DNA from 3 places in the Sedimentibacter sp. MB35-C1 genome. Region 2 is predicted to be linked to each of the others. Evidence: riboswitches for the same ligand, from Rfam matches in the RefSeq annotation. Region 2 holds a riboswitch; each other region holds the start of a gene.
The links. Region 2 has a riboswitch for cobalamin ahead of cbiB (adenosylcobinamide-phosphate synthase CbiB). Riboswitches for the same ligand answer to the same signal wherever they lie in the genome.

Region 1: it holds a riboswitch for cobalamin, as region 2 does, so the genes downstream of both, cbiD (cobalt-precorrin-5B (C(1))-methyltransferase CbiD) here and cbiB (adenosylcobinamide-phosphate synthase CbiB) in region 2, are expected to answer to the same signal.
Region 3: it holds a riboswitch for cobalamin, as region 2 does, so the genes downstream of both, RBQ61_RS14705 (sirohydrochlorin cobaltochelatase) here and cbiB (adenosylcobinamide-phosphate synthase CbiB) in region 2, are expected to answer to the same signal.

The regions. Positions count from the first base shown of each region.
Region 1 covers NZ_CP133188.1:1,158,047-1,164,479, forward strand. The annotation lists gene RBQ61_RS05295 (ABC transporter ATP-binding protein) at 1-611, opposite strand, end outside; gene RBQ61_RS05300 (iron ABC transporter permease) at 612-1,634, opposite strand; gene RBQ61_RS05305 (ABC transporter substrate-binding protein) at 1,631-2,584, opposite strand; cobalamin riboswitch at 2,764-2,945, opposite strand; cobalamin riboswitch at 3,051-3,224, shown strand; gene cbiD (cobalt-precorrin-5B (C(1))-methyltransferase CbiD) at 3,346-4,434, shown strand; gene cobM (precorrin-4 C(11)-methyltransferase) at 4,444-5,199, shown strand; gene cobK (precorrin-6A reductase) at 5,199-5,942, shown strand; gene cbiE (precorrin-6y C5,15-methyltransferase (decarboxylating) subunit CbiE) at 5,939-6,433, shown strand, end outside.
Region 2 covers NZ_CP133188.1:1,899,412-1,905,844, forward strand. The annotation lists gene RBQ61_RS09000 (L-lactate dehydrogenase) at 110-1,102, shown strand; gene RBQ61_RS09005 (low specificity L-threonine aldolase) at 1,278-2,372, shown strand; cobalamin riboswitch at 2,412-2,581, shown strand; gene cbiB (adenosylcobinamide-phosphate synthase CbiB) at 2,676-3,626, shown strand; gene cobD (threonine-phosphate decarboxylase CobD) at 3,641-4,717, shown strand; gene RBQ61_RS09020 (phosphoglycerate mutase) at 4,714-5,745, shown strand; gene RBQ61_RS09025 (cobyric acid synthase) at 5,747-6,433, shown strand, end outside.
Region 3 covers NZ_CP133188.1:3,020,564-3,026,996, reverse strand. The annotation lists gene pyk (pyruvate kinase) at 1-677, shown strand, start outside; gene RBQ61_RS14720 (AI-2E family transporter) at 756-1,832, shown strand; gene RBQ61_RS14715 (hypothetical protein) at 1,875-2,840, opposite strand; gene RBQ61_RS14710 (peptidylprolyl isomerase) at 3,046-3,564, shown strand; cobalamin riboswitch at 3,617-3,821, shown strand; gene RBQ61_RS14705 (sirohydrochlorin cobaltochelatase) at 4,045-5,412, shown strand; gene RBQ61_RS14700 (hypothetical protein) at 5,412-5,966, shown strand; gene RBQ61_RS14695 (ABC transporter substrate-binding protein) at 5,990-6,433, shown strand, end outside.

The DNA.
Region 1 (6,433 bases), 740 kb from region 2:
TTCATGGCTAAGTTCAAATCGTGAAGTACTCCTATAACTGCATGGCCTTTCTGTTTGGACCAAACTTTTAAAAAATCTATAAGCTCAGCCTGATTTTTAAGGTCAAGGTGGTTTGTCGGTTCATCAAGAAGTATGATACTTGGCTCTTGTGCCAGGGCTCTTGCAAGATATACTCTTTGAAGTTGTCCTCCGGATAGTGTGTTAATCTGCTTGTTTTTCAGGTTTAACAGATCGACGGCTTTCAGGCATTTTTCTGTATATTCTCTGTCTATGGCAGAAGGTTCCTTAAATGTTCTTTCTTTCATATGAAGATATCTGCCCAAAAGTACAGTTTCATATACTGTATAGGAAAAATAAATGCTGGATATTTGGTTCATAACTGCTATTTTTTTTGCTATTTCTGTTCTTTTCATTAAGGATATTTCTCTGCCGTCTATTTTTATGAAGCCTTTGTGAGGTATAATACCGGCTATCGTCTTTATAAGGGTTGTTTTTCCGCATCCATTTGGCCCTAAAACACAGAGACTTTCACCTTCAGAGACGTGTAAGTCTATATTTTTCACTATGTCATAACCGTTGTATCCTGAAGAAACATTTGATAAAGTGAGCATCTATAATTCCTTTCTTTTAGAAAAATATACATAAGCAAAAAATGGTGCGCCGATCAGTGCGGTTATGCTTCCCACAGGCAGCTCTGAAGGAGATATGATTGTACGGGCAATTAGATCACATATTACCATGAAGGAGCCTCCAAAAATCCAGGACATAGGAATTACAACTTTGTGCGCAGAGCCAAAAATTTTTCTTACAACATGGGGAGCGACCAAGTCAATAAATCCTATAACACCTGTAAAGGATATTGCACTGCCGGTCAGGGCAGCCGATAAACCGAGTAAAATCCATTTGATTTTGAAGACGTCTACTCCCATTGTAAAAGCTTGTTCTTCTCCAAATGTCATTATATCCATTTCCTTTGAATAAAAAGCAATAATAATAACACCGGCAAGCACGATAGGAAACAGTATAAAAATGCTAGACCAATCCTTGAGCGCAAATGAACCCATTTGCCAGAAGGTAAGCTGCTTAATATGATCTCCTGACATGGAAGTAATAAGTGTCAATATTGCATTTACAAATAATGAAAAAACCATTCCTGTTAATATGATGGTGTTGTTTTCTAAGTTTTTATCCATTTTTGAAGCAAATTTCACAGCCAAAAAAACAGTAAGCAGACCGCATGACAGTCCAGCTGCAGGCAAGGTGAACATTTTCAGAAAAGGAATGCTGAATCCTGTTACTATAATAAAAGCGGCACCCAATGATGCGCCTGATGACACGCCGAGAGTATAGGACGAAGCCAGAGGATTTTTCAGTACTGACTGCATCACGGCTCCGCTTACAGCAAGAGCACCTCCAACAATGAAGGCGAGAATGGCTCTTGGAAGCCTGAGATCCCATACTATTGATACGAATACATCTGGTATGCTTGAGGGCAGCTCTGTTGAAAACAGCTTGTTTGAAACTATTGCCGCAATATCCCCCGGCGGCACATATATGCTTCCTAAAGCCACTCCAATCAGCAATACTAATACACCTAATAAATAATAAACTATTACTTTTATACTTATTTTCATTTTTTATAAACTTCCGGATATATTGCTACGGACATTTGTTCCATTGCTTTAATTATATTTTGATTCGACAATGAGCTGAAATTATTGTCAATATAGTAAACATCATCATTTTTCACAGCAGTTATATTTTCCCACCCGGTGCGGTTTTTAATTTCATCAACAGCATTTTCTATATAGTTTACATTTGTGAGTATTATGTCGGGATTGGAGGCTACTATTACTTCATCTGATATAGAGACCCATTTTTCCTGATCTTTCAGAATGTTTTCAGCTCCCAGCAATTCAATCATTTCATTTAAGAACACGCCGCTGCCGAAACTGTATAAATCGGGCGCTGCAGCAATTTCAAAGTATACCTTTTTTTTGTTTTCAATAGTTGTACTAATTTTTTCGAATCTAGATATTTCAGTTTTCATGTTGTCTACAATATCTCTGCCCTTATCACCGGCTTGAAGAGAGTCGGCTATAAAGATTATGTCTTTGTAGATTCCTTCTATACTGTCGCTTGACGGTATGTATGCAACGGTTATCCCAAGATCTTTAATAGGTTTAAATGGGTCATTTCCGTCACTCATGCTCATCCCTGTAGCATAAATTATGTCAGGCTCCAGTGCTACAAGCTGCTCAACGTCCGGGTTCATAATGTCAAAGAAAGGCACATCATCAGGAATTCCGGCTATATCTTCTGAATACTTGTCAACTGCAACAAGCTTATCTCCATACCCTAAAGCCACTATCATTTCTGTGTTAGCAGGTGATATGGATATTATTCTATCAATTTCCGAAGGTATGTTTATCTTGTTTCCTGCCCTGTCTTCAGAAATAAGCTGAGCATTTTGAACTGAATTTTCATCAGACGGTTCTTTAGGTTGTGACTGCTCATTTGTGCATGCTGACAGAGACAATACAATAATCAATGCTAAAATAGGTAAATATAGTCTTTTTTTCATGATTCTCCTCCAATTAAACAATTCGTACAACAGTATTTTCTGCTTGATTATATAAGTTTGCGGACATAAAAAAACGCCTCGACAAATTAACCGAAACGTAAAATCCACAATGCTTTAAATATGTTCAAATTATTATTCAGCCAGTGCTCTTTTTTCCTGAAGAACATGACATCTGCGGTATTTACGCAAATAATATCGGCAGGTTTTCCGACTCAGAGGTCACAACAATTTTTAGCCTTCCCGGATATCCAGTGGCTGGCTGAACCTTAAAAATTGCTCTCTCATTACGGCAGCAGGACTGTTTAGGACTTTAACCTAATTCCCTATTATCGCAAGGCGCACCAATATTATGGTTTTTCAATTAATTTAAGTATAGTATATTACATTTTAATTGTCAATAAATACGGCCCGTTTTCTGACCTATAATTTATTGACAATGATTAATGCATAATATATAATTGATTCAAACCGAATATTATGTTGTGGTAACTTATGTTTTAAAAGGGAAAACAGTAAAAGCTGTTACAGCCCCCGCTACTGTGAAAGGTGATAATGCTTGATGCCACTGTGCTTATGCATGGGAAGGTGTGTGTTAGATGATCCGAAAGTCAGGAGACCTGCCAGAATATATATTTGTAGATTTTCGGGAGGATAATCTAAAATAAGAACATATTTGATAGTATGGTCATTCAATTGTTATTTAGAACTTCCGTGAACACGGAAGTTTTTTTATACTTTCAAAATATGTTAATGAGGTGCGTATGGAAAAGTATATGGTTGTAAACGGAAAAAAGTTAAGATGTGGTTTTACCACAGGAACATGTGCTACAGCTGCGGCAACTGCCGGAGCATTGATGATATTTACAGGCGAAACTGTAGATAAGGTGTCGGTTAGGCTTCCAAGAGGAGAAATATTAATTATTGATATTAAGACTCCTGTTTTTAGCGTACATGGAGTTAGATGTTGTGTTAAAAAGGATAGCGGAGATGACCCTGATTCCACAGATGGTATTTTAATTTATGCCGATGTTAGTTTGGATGATTCGGGAAAAATAAATATCGTGGGAGGAAAGGGTGTTGGAAAAGTAACTCAGAAAGGTCTGGATTGTTCTGTTGGAGAACCTGCTATTAATTCTGTTCCCAGAAAAATGATAACTGAAAATGTTCAGAGAATTTGCAGTCAATATGGGTATAGCGGCGGAGTTAATATAGTGATATCTGTTCCCGAAGGGGAAGAGGTTGCAAAAAAGACGTTTAATCCGCAGCTTGGAATTGTAGGAGGTATTTCTATAATAGGGACGACGGGTATAGTGGAACCTATGAGTGAAAAAGCTCTTATTGACAGTCTTAAGATTGAAATGCAGGTAATAAGAGAAAGAGGATACAATACGCTTTTGGCGTTTCCCGGAAACTATGCGGAAAACTTTATAGACAAAACCTTGGGAATAAAAGGTGAAAACAGTCTTAAATTCAGCAATTATCTTGGAGAGGTGCTGGATTATGCCTTGGAGCTCGACTATAAGGAAATACTTATAGTAGGACATATAGGCAAATTGGTTAAAGTAGCCGGAGGTATGATGAATACACATTCCAACACCGGTGATTTTAGAATGGAAATGCTAGGCTGCTATGCTGGTTTATACGGTGCGGGAAGTAACGTTATATCTCAGATTTTATCAAGCGTTACTACTGAGCAGGCAATAGATATATTAAAAAAGGAAAAATTAGATAAAAAAGTAATTAAAAAAATATATGAAAGAGCCCTTTATTATATAAACAGGAGAGTTGGAGATAGAATTAACATTAAGCTCATAATGTATTCAAATAAGCACGGGCTATTAAATTGGTAGGAGAAAAGTATGGTAAATTTTGTAGGGGCAGGACCCGGAGCGGCAGATTTAATAACATTAAGAGGGCACAAACTTTTATCTGAAGCAGATGTTATTATATATGCAGGGTCTCTTGTAAACAAAGAATTGTTAAAGTATGCAAAGGAAGGGGCAGAAATCCACAACAGCGCTCATATGACTCTTGAAGAGGTAATTGAGGTTGTGAAAAAGGCGGAAAAGGAAAACAAAAGCACGGTTAGGCTTCATACCGGTGATTCAAGTATTTACGGTGCAATAAGAGAACAGATTGATATTTTGAGGTCTAATGGAATTTCATATGATGTGGTTCCAGGTGTCAGTTCATTCTGCGGTGCGGCAGCATCTCTTAAAGCTGAATACACTCTGCCGGATGTGAGCCAATCTGTAATAATAACAAGGATGGAGGGAAGAACTCCCGTTCCGGAACGAGAAAGCATACGTTCTTTTGCCGCTCACAATGCGACAATGGTATTGTTTTTAAGCTCAGGGTTGACTGAGGAACTATCCCGGGAGTTAATTGCAGGCGGGTATGATGAAGAAACTCCTGTCGCAGTCGTGTACAAGGCCACATGGCCAGATGAAAAAATATTTAGATGTACAGTGAAAACTCTGCCTGAAACAATGCAAAAAAATAATATAACTAAGACTGCACTTATTCTTGTGGGAAATTTTCTCGGCGACAGCTATGAAAGAAGTGAATTATATAATCCAAAATTTACTCACGAGTTTAGGAAGGGGACCCACTAATGCATGTTTGTATTTTCGGAGGTACGACAGAGGGCAGACTTTTGACCGAATTTCTGAATGACATTGGTGTAAGCGTTAGATTGTTTGTAGCTACGGATTACGGCGAGCAATTCATAAAAGATATGGACAATGTTACAGTTTACTGTGAGAGGCTTGATAAAAAAGAAATGATTGAGTTGTTTGAGAAGAATCAATTTGATTTTGTAATTGATGCAACTCACCCGTTTGCAACTGAAGTCTCTAGAAATGTGAGAGAGGCAGCAGAATTCTGCAGACTTAATTACTTAAGAATAGTAAGAGAAGTATGCGAAAATTCTCAGTGCTTATATTTTGACAGCGTTAATGAAATTGTTTCATATTTAAACAACAGAGAAGGAAATATTCTTCTTGCTACAGGAAGCAAAGATTTAGATAAATTTACGCATGTACGCAATTATGCGCAAAGAATTTTTGTCAGAATTCTCCCTATGACAAGCTCTTTAGAAAGGGCATTGAAGCTTGGATTTTCAAATAAAAATATTATCTGCATGCAGGGGCCTTTCAGCGAGGAATTGAATATTGCAATGATTAATTCAGTTGGTGGTGGGTTTGTTGTGACAAAAGAAAGTTCATCATCGGGAGGCTTTGAGGAAAAGGCCTCTGCATGCACCAAAACCGGTGCAGAATGTCTTGTATTAAAGAGGCCATATGAAGAGGGAATAACGGTGGAGAAATTTAAAGAGCTTATTAGAGGTAGTATATGAAAAAAGTTTATATTATAGGTCTTGGTATAGGAAATATAAGCTACATGCATAAAAAATCAGAGGAAGCTGTAAATTCTTCTGAGTGCCTGATAGGTGCTGGGAGAATGCTTAAAAGTTTTATGGATTCTGGTAAAACGATTTATGAAAGCTCCAATGCAGAAAATATATGCGAGTATATAGATCAAAGCCGCTTTAATTCATATGGAATTATGGTGTCGGGAGACTCGGGATTTTACAGCTTGTCAAAAAAAATCACGGAAATCATTGCTCGAAAAAATGAAATTATTATTGAAAATATTCCGGCAATAAGTTCACTTCAGTATTTTACAGCTAAGTTGAACATTTCGTGGGACAATATAAACTATTTGAGTGCCCACGGGAGAAGTATCAATGTAGTATCCCATGTAATTTTCAATGAAAAGACTTTTATTCTGACAGGAAGAGATTTTGGACCGGGTGCAATATGTGAGCTTTTGACAAACAAGGGTCTG
Region 2 (6,433 bases):
AATAAATATGTAATTTCTGATATTGTAAATCACAGCGCGGGATTGACAGATTACATATATGGCAGTAAACTGTAAAGAAATTTAAATAACAATTTTTAGGAGACATGACATGCACAAAAATAAATTAGTAGTTGTAGGAGTGGGACATGTCGGTTCATATGTTTTGGCAGATGCTATGAAAACCGGACTGTTCGCTGAAATAGGAGTAATTGATATTTTAGAGAATGTAGCTTATGGCGAGGCATTGGATCAAGCCCAGGCTACAGCATTGACTTATATGAACAACGTAAATGTTACAAATGGAGAATATGAACAATGTGCTGATGCAGATGTGATTATCGTAGCTGCAGGTCCAAGCATAATACCTGATCCAAATGATCCAAAAGGTGAACCAGACCGTACCTTATTGACAAAAACAAACTGTGAAGTTATTCGCGGTGTAATGAAAGGTATTACAAAATATACTAAAGATGCTGTTATTATTTTTATTACTAATCCATTGGATACTATGGTTTATATTGCCGAAAACGAATTTGGATATCCGAAAGGGCGTATTTTTGGTACAGGAACCATGCTTGATTCTGCCAGACTACGCAAAATAGTTGCTGATAATTACAATATTGATCCGAAATCTGTTACAGGATTTATGATGGGAGAACACGGCAGGACAGCTTTTCCTGTTATGAGCCATGTATATATCAGCGGGATTCCTTTATCTGAAGCAGATACTTTCCTAGAAGGAAAGAAAGATATACAAAATCCCGATGTGGTTAAAAAATTGACTGTAAGCGCTGCATATGAAGTGTTTAACGGCAAAGGCTGGACAAATGCAGGAGTCGCACAGTCGGCAGTTACAATGGCAAGGGCAGTGCTGTTAGACGAAAAAAGTATTTACCCTGCATCAACTACATTGCGTGGTCAATACGGTCATGACAAAGATGTGGCGCTGAGCATGCCATGTATTATAGGGCGTGAAGGTGTTTTGAAGCAGATACCTGTAAAGTTAAATGAATGGGAAACAAAAAAATTAGAAGAAACAATAGCGTATATCCAAGAAACCATGGTTGATGCAAAAACAGGTCCTAAATTTTCTAAGAGATAATATTTAAAATAAAAATCAAAGTTTTAGATACAGAGTATTTGAAACTTTGATTTTTATTGTTTGCTACAAAAACGATGATATATAATAATTGTGGCAAACATTATCATTTAGCGGTATAATAAAAATAAATGCTTGTTAGAAAGCATTGTAACAATAACATTTTAAGAGGTGAATTATGAAGTTAACTGATCAATATAAGGCTGCAAAGTATAAATTCCAAGGTAACGGTCCAAGAAGTATCGATATATTAAAGGAAGCCTTAAACAGTATACAAGAAGATAGGTTTGCCGATTTATACGGCAAAGGCGAAATTATTGAAGAATTTGAAAAGAAATTTGCTGGAATACTTGGAAAAGAATCAGCTGTTTTTATGCCAAGCGGTACGATGGCACAACAGATTGCTCTTAGGATCTACGCAGACGATAAAAACAACAAGAAAGTTGCATATCATCCTCTCTCACATTTGGAATTGCATGAGCAAGATGCAATAAAGATTTTGCATGGTTTGGAAACTGTTCTTTTGGGTGAAACAAACCGACTGTTTACCATAAAAGATTTAATGTCTGTTAAGGAGAATGTTGGGACTTTGTTAATTGAACTACCTCAGAGAGAAATAGGAGGATATCTGCCGGCTCTTAATGAATTGGAAGAAATTATAGAATACGCAAGGTCTAAAAATATGTACATCCATCTTGACGGTGCCAGATTATTTGAATCGCTTCCATACTATGAAAAATCTCCGGCTGAAATATCAGCGTATTTTGACAGCGTGTATATTTCCTTTTACAAGGGTATAGGTGCTGTTGCAGGAGCTGTTTTAGCTGGGGAAAAAGAGTTTATTAACAAAGCTAAAATCTGGAAACGCAGGCATGGAGGGGATTTAATAAGTCTCTATCCGTATATCATTGCTGCTGATTATTATTATGAAAAAAGAAAAGATATGATGAGTAAATTTCATGAAGAAGCTATAGAACTGGCAAAGTATTTCAATGATTTGCCATCTGTTCGTACGACACCTGAAATACCGATGACTAATATGTTTCATGTGCATGCTGATTTCAGCAGTGATCAACTGGAGAAAATAGTTTCAAAAATATTTAGCGAATTTGATGTTTCAATAGCCGGAGGTATTAAAAAAATAGATGAAAAAACATCAAAATTCGAAATATCAATTGGTGAAGAGTTTTCGAAAATTCCTAAGGAATTGTTAAAACAAGTATTTGACAGGTTTAATGAATACATAAAAGTAAGAAGCTATCTCTTTCATTGACATTTAAATCCTGTTGATTTATAATTATTTCATAAATAAATGAAAATGTACTTTGTTGGTAACTTTTGTTTTAATAGGGAAAACAGTAAAAGCTGTTACAGCCCCCGCTACTGTGAAAGGTGATAAGGCTCATTGCCACTGTGAAAATGGGAAGGCGAGCGTTAAATGATCCGAAAGTCAGGAAACCTGCCAAATTAGTTTTTTATGGATTGTCGGGAGGACTGTCTGAAATATGTGTGTAACCGCCTTCCGTTCAGGAGGGTTTTTTGTTTGTCCAAATAAGGTATGTCAGAAAGGAATAATATGAATTCACTCATCATCGGATATGTGCTTGATTTGATTATCGGAGATCCTCAAGGATGGTTTCATCCTATAAGACTCATAGGGAATATGATTTGCTTTGTTGAGGACAAGCTGAGAAAATGCTGCAAAAATTCAAAGGAAGAAACAGCGGCAGGAGCGATATTATGGTTTTCGGTTGTTTTTACTTCATTTGTAATTCCATATGTAATTTTATATTTTGCATCAAAGGTTAGTTTTATGCTTGCATTAATTATTGAAGGATTAATGTGCTACTACATACTTGCAACAAAAAGTTTGAAGGATGAAAGTATGAAGGTTTATAAATCACTGAAAAGAAATGATTTAGCTGAAGCTCGTAATTATTTATCTTTTATTGTGGGCAGGGACGTGGAAAAGCTTAATGAAGTATCTGTTGCAAAAGCGGCTGTGGAAACTGTTGCAGAAAATGCATCTGACGGGGTTATTGCTCCAATGCTTTACATAATGATTGGAGGAGCTCCTCTGGGATTTATGTACAAGGCAGTCAATACTTTAGATTCAATGGTTGGATACAAAAATGAAAAATATATAAATATAGGCAGGGTTTCAGCCATAGCTGATGATGTTGCAAATTTCATTCCCTCAAGGATTTCAGCGCTTATTATGATCGCTGTGGCATTTATTACAGGCATGGATTACAAAAATGCCCTCAGAATCTATTTGCGAGATAGGTACAATCACAAGAGCCCAAACTCAGCACATACGGAATCAGTGTGCGCCGGAGCTCTGGACATAATGCTTGGAGGAGACAGCTATTACGGAGGCGCGCTTGTCAGCAAGCCGACAATAGGAGATGACATAAGAAAAATAGAAATAGAAGATATTAAAAGGGCTAATAGGCTTATGTACGCAGCATCTATGCTGACGTTGGCAACAGGTTCATTGCTTTACTACTTTGTTACAAGCTTATAAAATAGGAGAATACTATGAGTATAGAAATACATGGCGCCGACATATATACGGCGGCCGAAAAAAACGGTAGCGGGATAAATGAAATATTGGATTTTTCATCAAACATAAATCCTTTGGGTATACCCGATTCGGTTAAATCCGCCTGTATAAATTCAATTGAATATTCTAACAGGTATCCGGACATCAATTCTTCAGAATTAATCCGAAGTATTGCATCAGTCGAAAAAGTCCCGACCAGCTTTATTTTTGCGTCAAATGGAGCAGCAGAAGCCATATATCGTATTGCTTTTTTCTTAATGCCCAAAAAAGGCCTTGTTACTGCACCGGCCTTCAGCGAATATGAGAGCGCATTGAAAGCAGTCGGTGCAGATATTAACTATTACAATCTGGGTGAAGAATATGAATTTAAGATAAAGGATAACATATTAAATCATATAAATAATGATACAGATATTGTATTTTTGTGCAACCCCAATAATCCAACTGGGCAAATAACAGATATTAAAACAACAGAAAAAATAATTGACAAATGTATGAAGTCAGGGGCAACTGTGGTTATAGATGAATGTTTTCTGGATTTTGTGGAAAATAAAGAATCATTAAGTTCTGTCAGACTAATGAATAAATACAATAATCTTATTGTATTGAAAGCATTTACCAAAATATATGCTATTCCGGGGATACGCCTGGGTTATTGTATGTCTTCAAAAAGAGATGTTATTAATGGACTGAAATCGTCAGGGCCTCCCTGGAATGTTTCGAATATTGCACAGGCTGCGGGGATTGCGGCACTGAAGGAAAGAGAGTATGTAAGCAGGACTGTTTCGTACATAAAGGAGCAAAGAAATTACATGCTCAGTGAACTAAATAAGTTGAATATTAAGGCATATAATTCTAATGCCAACTATATATTGTTTAAAATTTTTAATGATGTGGATTTAAAGGAAGAACTGCTTAAAAAAAATATATTGATAAGAAGCTGCTCAAATTACAAAAACTTTGACAGAAGCTATTACAGAATTGCAGTGAAATCAAAGAATGAAAATAAACTTCTCATTAAGGCATTGTATGAAATAAGGGAGATGCTATGAAGAAGGTTTTAATAATAATAGACGGTTTAAGTGAAAAAAATATAGCAGAGCTGAATGATATGCAGCCTTTAGAATACGCATATACACCGTTTATTGATAAGATTATTTATGAAGGGTTCCGAACAAAAAAGATGTATTGCCCTGATGGAAGAGAGCCTGACAGCTTGGGGTGCATTTTATCAATACTTGGAGTTAACGGAAATCTTATTCCAAAAAACAGGGCATATCTTGAGGCAGTTGCGGAAAATATTGATGCAGGAGAAGATGAGGTTGCTCTGAGATGCAACTTAGTGAGCATTCAAGGCAACAAGCTTGAATCCTTTAACGGTGAGGGTCTTACAAGAGAAGAGATGCGTTCAGCTTCAGGGAATATAAAACCCGGGGGCATTAAATTTTATCACTTGAATGAATACAGAAATATTATCATTGCTGGGAAATCAGAAAAGCTTTTTTCTATTAAGGATATGCCTCCTCATGAAAACATAGGAGGCAGAATGGAGTGCTTGCTGAATCAGCTTGAAGGAATTAAAGAATTAAAGGAATTTATAAATGATAACAAATTTTCTGTGAGAGGTAAAAGCTATATGTTTTATCCCTGGGGCGTTGCGGATAAAACAGTACTGCCTTCGTTTCCTGAATTGTTTGGAAAGAGTTGTTCGTGCATATGCAGTGCTGATATTATGAAAGGTATAGCCAAATCTATGAAGATGGACGTTCCTGTTCTTAAAAGGGGAACGGGGGATGTTGATACAGATTTAAGAGAAAAAGCGGAAAATGCAATTAATGAGCTGAAAACTCATGATACAGTTATAGTTCATGTAAACGGAACGGATGAAGCTTCCCATAGAAGGGACATAAAAGGAAAAATAAATTTTATTGAAAAAATAGACAAAGAATTAATAAAAATAATTTACGAAAACATAGAAAATGCAAGTATGATTATTGTATCGGATCATCAGACCAGCAGCATAACAGGCAGGCATGAAACCGGCTTTGTTGATTATATATGCAGCGATAGGAGGAATTAAGATGGCAAAAGTAATAATGGTTCAAGGAACAACTTCAAATGCGGGCAAGAGCCTTATAACAGCCGCTCTGTGCAGAATATTGACGCAGGACGGATACAAAACGGCACCATTTAAGTCGCAGAACATGGCTTTAAACTCGTTCATAACAAAGGACGGATTTGAAATGGGAAGAGCACAGGTTATGCAGGCAGAAGCTGCCAGCATAGAACCGGATGTTAGAATGAATCCTATCCTTTTGAAGCCTACTGGGGAAAAGGGATCGCAGATTGTATTGAACGGAAAGGTATTCAAGGACATGTCGGCTGAAGAATATTATACTTACAAGGATGAAATGGTTCCTCATATTATCAAGTCTTACAGTTCACTAGCGGAAGAATATGATATCATAGTTATTGAGGGAGCTGGAAGCCCTGCGGAAATTAATTTGAAAGAACAGGATATAGTGAATATGGGCATGGCAAAAATTGCTGATGCACCGGTTATTATAGTTGGAGATATTGACAGAGGAGGAGTCTTTGCATCTTTGGCAGGAACAATGCTTTTGCTTGATGAAGAAGAGAAGGATAGAGTTAAAGGCTTCGTAATAAATAAATTCAGAGGTGACATAAAGCTTCTGGAGCCTGGACTGGATATGCTTGAGAATATTGTTGAGGTACCTGTGTTGGGAGTAGTGCCTTACATGAACGTT
Region 3 (6,433 bases), 1.1 Mb from region 2:
ATGCTACATGCAGGACTTGTCTTGATTTAAAGGCTTCTGCAATTATATCTGCAACATCTTCAGGTTATACGGCGGCTGCAGTATCCAAGTACAGACCGCTGGCTCCAATAATAGCTGCAACTGAAAACGAACATGTAATGAGAAAAATGTCTATTTACTGGGGAGTTTATCCTGTTAAAATAAGCAAGATGCATTCAACAGACGAAATTATAGAAAAATCTGTTGAAGGAGCTTTGGAACTTGGATACATTGAAAACGGAGATCTTATAGTTATAACAGCCGGTGTTCCCGTTGGAATATCAGGAAGCACTAACCTTCTTAAGGTTCATATAGTAAGCGAACTATTGTATAAGACTGTGGGAGTAGGGAAAGAAACAGTTATAGGAAGAGCAATAATTGCAAAAAATGCTGCCGAACTTAGGGATAAATTTGAAGATGGGGATATAATAGTAATGTCGGCAACTGGAAAAGACGTAATTGAATATATGGCACGAGCATCAGCCATCATTGTAGAAGAGGGCGGTTTAACATCTCACGCATTTATTGCTGGATTAAATCTCGGCAAAGAAGTTGTAGTTGGAGCCGAAAATTGTATAAGAGAAATTAAGGATGGAGAAATATTAACGGTAAACGGAAAACAAGGAGTTGTATACAGGGGGCAGGCAAAAGTAATGTAGAGGGGTGGTAGCATAGGAAAATATAAAAGCATATTAAGGTTGTTGTTGCCGATATTATTTGTAATTTGGATAATTTTAATGTTTGTTTTCAGCCTGGACACAGTTAATTGGCTGAAAAATTCATTTAAGCCTGTGCTTTATGCACTGATTATGGCGTATCTCTTGGATTCTGTCGTTACCCTCCTTATGGGAAAATTGAAGGTAAGACGGTGCCAGGGCATATTGCTGGCGTGTATAATTTTAATTGGCATGATAGGTTTGCTCATATACAAGCTGGTTCCTCAGATAGTAGAAAATATAAACAATATAGTATATTTTATAATGGAAGGCAATGTTGATATAACTAAAATTGTGATGGATTTAAAAAATAAGTCTGACAGTGAGTATATCCATCATATAGCTGATTATATCCTTCATGCTAGCGAATTGGTCAGGAATCTTATAAATAATGCTTTTACTGAAATATCCGTTGTGCTGATGCGTATGGTTGGAAACTTTGGTGCAAGTGCCGTGACAATAATAACAAGCTTTATAATCAATATTTACATGCTTATTGAAAAGGAAGATATATTAGCCAGAGGGAAAAGATTTATATATGCATTTTTTGAGCAAAGTAGAGCTAAAAAGATGCTTCGTACCTTCACTGAGGCGAATAGAATTTTTAAGAGCTTTTTAAACGGCAAGCTTCTTGATTCTACAATAGTAGGAATTGTATGCGTGATTTTATTTTTTATATTCCGTGTTCCATATGCGCCACTTATGGGGACAATTATTGGGACGTTTAACATAATTCCTTACTTTGGACCCATTATAGGATCTGTTCCTGTGATTGTAGTGTCTTTTTTCGTGGACCCATCCAAAGCAATAACGGCGCTAATTATAATTGTTATAGTGCAACAGCTGGATGCTAATTTTCTTGACCCGCGCATTGTGGGGAAAAATGTGGGAGTAAGTCCGCTATGGATTATTACATCAGTAACGGTAGGAGGAAATATGTTCGGAGTTCTTGGAATGATTCTTGGAGTTCCGATTGTGGTACTTATTAAAACTGTTATTGAAGAATCCGTAGATGTATTGTTAATAGAAAAAGGAATAGGGGACATAGAGAAAGAAAAGCTGAGAACAGATGTAAAAAGACGTAGATTTAGACACTGAATATATGTAAAAAAACCTGCCTTATAAGCAGGTTTTTGAATATTATTCTTCAGCTGATTGGCACCTTGGTCTGCATCCGGAGCCGCCGCCTGCTCCTCCCACAGAGTTTTCATCAATCTGTCTCGGGAATAAGCGAGGGAATGTAGGACAAATGCTTGCTTGTTCAGGAGAGAGCTGCACAAATCCTGTTGACAGAACACATAGTTGTACGGGAACAACTATTTTCTTTTCGCAGGAGATGCAAAGTGAAATTATTAAGTTAACGGATAATTCACCTGTCCTCGGATCGAGAGTGAAATCTCTTTGAATGCTATTTGTTGCAAGTCTTACCACACAGTCTAAATTGCAGAATTCAGTAAATCTTGGCAGGAATGCTGTGTCATATACTGAAGGTACGCAAATTTCAAAGAAGTTCGTTAGTACTAAAGGATTACATGTAGGAGCAATTTCAACTACAGCTGTCAATGTAATAATGCTTTCACTGTTTGAATCACATGGTGTTACAACTAAATCCATTTCTACTTCAACACATCCGGAAACTTCAATGTTTTGTGTTCCGAATACAGGTGTTCCCTGCTCTTCATCATCACAGAACTGAGTGTCTGCCCAAATTAATTTTTGACTTAATGTACCATCAGGACCTATAACCTTATAATCGCAGCCATCTTCTTTCTTAACAAATTGACCACCTGATAAAGTTGTAATAGGATTAATTTTCATATTGCATTCGTCATTAATGTTTTCGGGATTGAAGAATTTTCTGCATCTTATTTCTGATATTCTTATTACATTTGTTCCGCATCCTAATCTTGGCTCAAAGCAAGTATCGGGAGCAGTTTTAAGCCCTTGTAAATTAAATAGTACTGCATCGTATACTTTTTGAACATATATTGGCTCTGTTACTACGTTTCTCAGGGTTCCGTCCCAATCACAACCTGACTGGCCGGTGCAGCATCTTTCAGCTACTCCGCCGGTACCTAGAACGTTGTTTCTATCTGAGCATTTCATGCTTATATAACCTCCTCATATTTACTATAACTTTACTTTAATATATTCCGGTGTATAGATGTTGTTACAACCTTAAAATTAAAATATTCAGAAAGAATATGCAAATTTTATTATTTTATCAACATCATTGCAGCAATTACGTCTTGAATAATTCTGCATGATAGTGTAAAGTATAGTAAATAATAACATAATAAATGGAGGATATATGAAATTACCGGTAGTAACATTTGAATTTGAAAACGGCGATACAGTAAAGGCAGAGCTTTATCCCGAAATTGCTCCTAATACTGTGAAGAACTTTATATCATTGATCAATAAAAATTTTTATGACGGCTTAACATTTCACAGAGTAATTAAAGGGTTTATGATTCAAGGAGGATGCCCAACAGGAAATGGTACAGGAGGTCCTGGATATTCAATCAAAGGTGAATTTACATCCAATGGTTTTAAGAATGATTTAAAACACACTGAAGGTGTTTTATCAATGGCAAGAGCTATGGCTCCCAACTCTGCAGGTTCTCAGTTTTTTATTATGCATAAAAAATCACCACATCTAGACGGACAATATGCTGGATTTGGCAAAGTTACGGAAGGAATGGACATAGTAGATAAACTTGCAAATTCAAAGACTGATTACAGAGATAAACCTATGGAAGATGTGAGATTAAAAAAAGTAACGATAGAAACCTTCGGAGAAACCTACGAAGAACCGGAAAAAGCGTAAACACATTATGAAAAAGCACCAATGCAATGACTAAATATTATTGACAAAGTGTTTCTTATGGTGCTATACTGATTTAAATTGAATATAGGAATCAGGTTATGGAAGTTGGGTGCAAATCCCACGCAAGACCGTTGCTGTAATTCACTGATGCTTTGACTAATACCACTGGAAATTATTCCGGGAAGGTGTCAAAGATAGCGTTCTATGTAAACGCAGGGTGATAAGCCAGAATACTTGCCGGTTTCCTTGCTGCACTTACAGTGCAGTGCGTACAGCCCTGCGGACTACCATGGCTATGGATGCAATACAAACATATTTCATTTTGTATGAATATGTTATAGTCTCACGTTTTATTTACGTCTGCGAGTTAATCGCAGACGTTTTTTAGTTTCGGTCTTATTAACGCCGGCGGATTTTTCTAAAATCCACCGGATATGACATAAAGCAATATATAAAAACAATTAAAAAGGAGTATTAATAATGAAGAAACAAATTAAAAAATTATTTACGCTTATACTGGCACTGTCGTTATTGCTAATAATGGCAACAGGATGTTCAAATTCAACAAATGCTGCAGACGAAAATCCTCTGGCTGAAAACCCTCCAGTTGAAAATCTATCAGAAGATTCCCCGTCCAAAGTTATACTGGCAGTAAGTTTTGGTACAAGCTACAATGACAACCGTGACTTATCCATTGGAGGCGTTGAGAAAGCGTTGCAAGAAGCTTATCCTGAATATGAGGTTCGACGTGCATTTACAAGTCAGATTATCATTGACAAGCTTAAAGATCGCGACGGTTTAGAAATTGACAATGTAACAGAAGCAATGGATCGTTTGGTAGCAGATGGTGTAAAAGAGGTTGTAATACAGCCTACACATGTTATGAACGGTTTTGAGTATGATGATATTATCAACGAAGTATCAGCATATAAGGACAAATTTGAAAGCTTTAAGGTTGGCAAACAATTGCTTGCCTCAGATGAAGATTTTAAAGAAATTGTCTCAGTTATAACTGAAGAGACAAAATCATATGACACAGAGGGAACTGCAATTGTGTTCATGGGTCACGGAACAGAACATGAGTCAAATGCTGTATATTCAAAGGTTCAACAATACATTACCGATGCAGGTCATGATAATTATTTTATGGGCACAGTGGAAGCAACTCCATCTTTAGATGATGTTATTGCTCTTGTTAAAGAATCTGGAGCAAACAAGGTTGTCTTGCTACCATTTATGATTGTTGCAGGAGATCATGCTAACAATGATATGGCAGGTGATGAAGAAGATTCATGGAAAAGCGCATTTGAAGCAGAAGGATATGAGGTTGAGACTGTGCTTAAAGGTATGGGTGAGTACACAGGTGTTCAGAATATGATTGTTAAGCATTTGGGTGAAGCCATAGATCAAAGTACTAATGAGGAAAATGTGCCTGCTGAAGATACGGATGACTTAGAAGAAGCCGAAAAAGCTCAAACATTACAGGGTGACCAGATTAAGGACGGCACGTATCAGATTGAAGTTTCTTCCAGTTCCAGTATGTTTCGCATAATTGATGCACAACTAACTGTAGCAAAGGGTGAAATGTCAGCAGTAATTACTCTCAGTGGAACGGGTTATGAGAAATTATACATGGGTACCGGTGAAGAGGCACTTGCCGATACTGATGATAAATGTATTTATTATGTAGAGGACAGTGAAGGTAAGTACACATATGAAGTACCGGTGGTAGCACTTAACCAGGATATTAACTGCGCTGCATGGAGTATAAATAAAGAAGCATGGTATGATAGGGTTCTGGTATTTCAATCCTCAATGATACCAGAAGAAGCTGTGACAGTGGAATAATGTATGCAAAAAATGCACTAGGTTTTGTTTATAGTAAAATGAAATATGAGATGAAAAAAATTATAGCTTTGGTTATTCTTTTATTAATAGCAATATTGCCGGTTAAAGCAATTGCTGCGGATTTTCCGGCAGACGGCAGGTACACTGTGGAAGCAACTCTCTCTGGAGGGTCGGGCAGAGTGAAGATCGAATCTCCGGCAGAGTTGACAGTTGCAAGCGGTACTATGACTGCTTCTGTAATTTGGAGCAGTCCGTATTACGAGTATATGCTGGTAGATGGAAATTACTATTATCCCGTCAATACTGACGGGAATTCCACATTCGAGATTCCTGTTTCACTGGACAAGGATATGGCTGTAAGTGCACAAACTGTGGCAATGAGCGTACCCCACGAAATTGACTACACGATTCGTTTTAATTCCGATACACTTAAGCCCTTTAACGGTGGTGGGGCAGCTGAAATCCTGTTTGACATCAGCATCGCAGCTGTAATCATAGTTTTGATAATAGGGCTCTTTTCATATGTTACTGTTAAATCAAAACAAAAAAACTAGATAAAAAAAATAAGGATTAAAAAATGATAAAAAAGCAAAATATACTCATTACGATATGTGTGATGATTATTTTTCTGGTTACAGGATGCACCGGTAGCAAGCATGTAAGCAAGAAAGGGCTTGGAAACGGATGGGAGCCAGAAAGTAGTTTAGAGCTTAAGTATGCAGAAAATTTTAGTGTAGACTATTACAACGGCGGGTATGCCCTGATAACCATATCAGATGGTGGCAGATATCTGGTTGTACCGGAGTCCATTGATATACCAGAAGGCATAGATTCAGACATTGCGGTTCTGAGGCGGCCCATTGAGGATATCTATCTCGTTGCCACTTCTTCCATGTGTCTGTTTGATGCCCTGAATTCCTTAGATAGTATCAGCCTATCAGGAACAAAATCGAAAGACTGGTATATTAAAAATGCAAGGGAAGCAATGGAAGCCGGCGATATTATATATGCGGGGAAATAT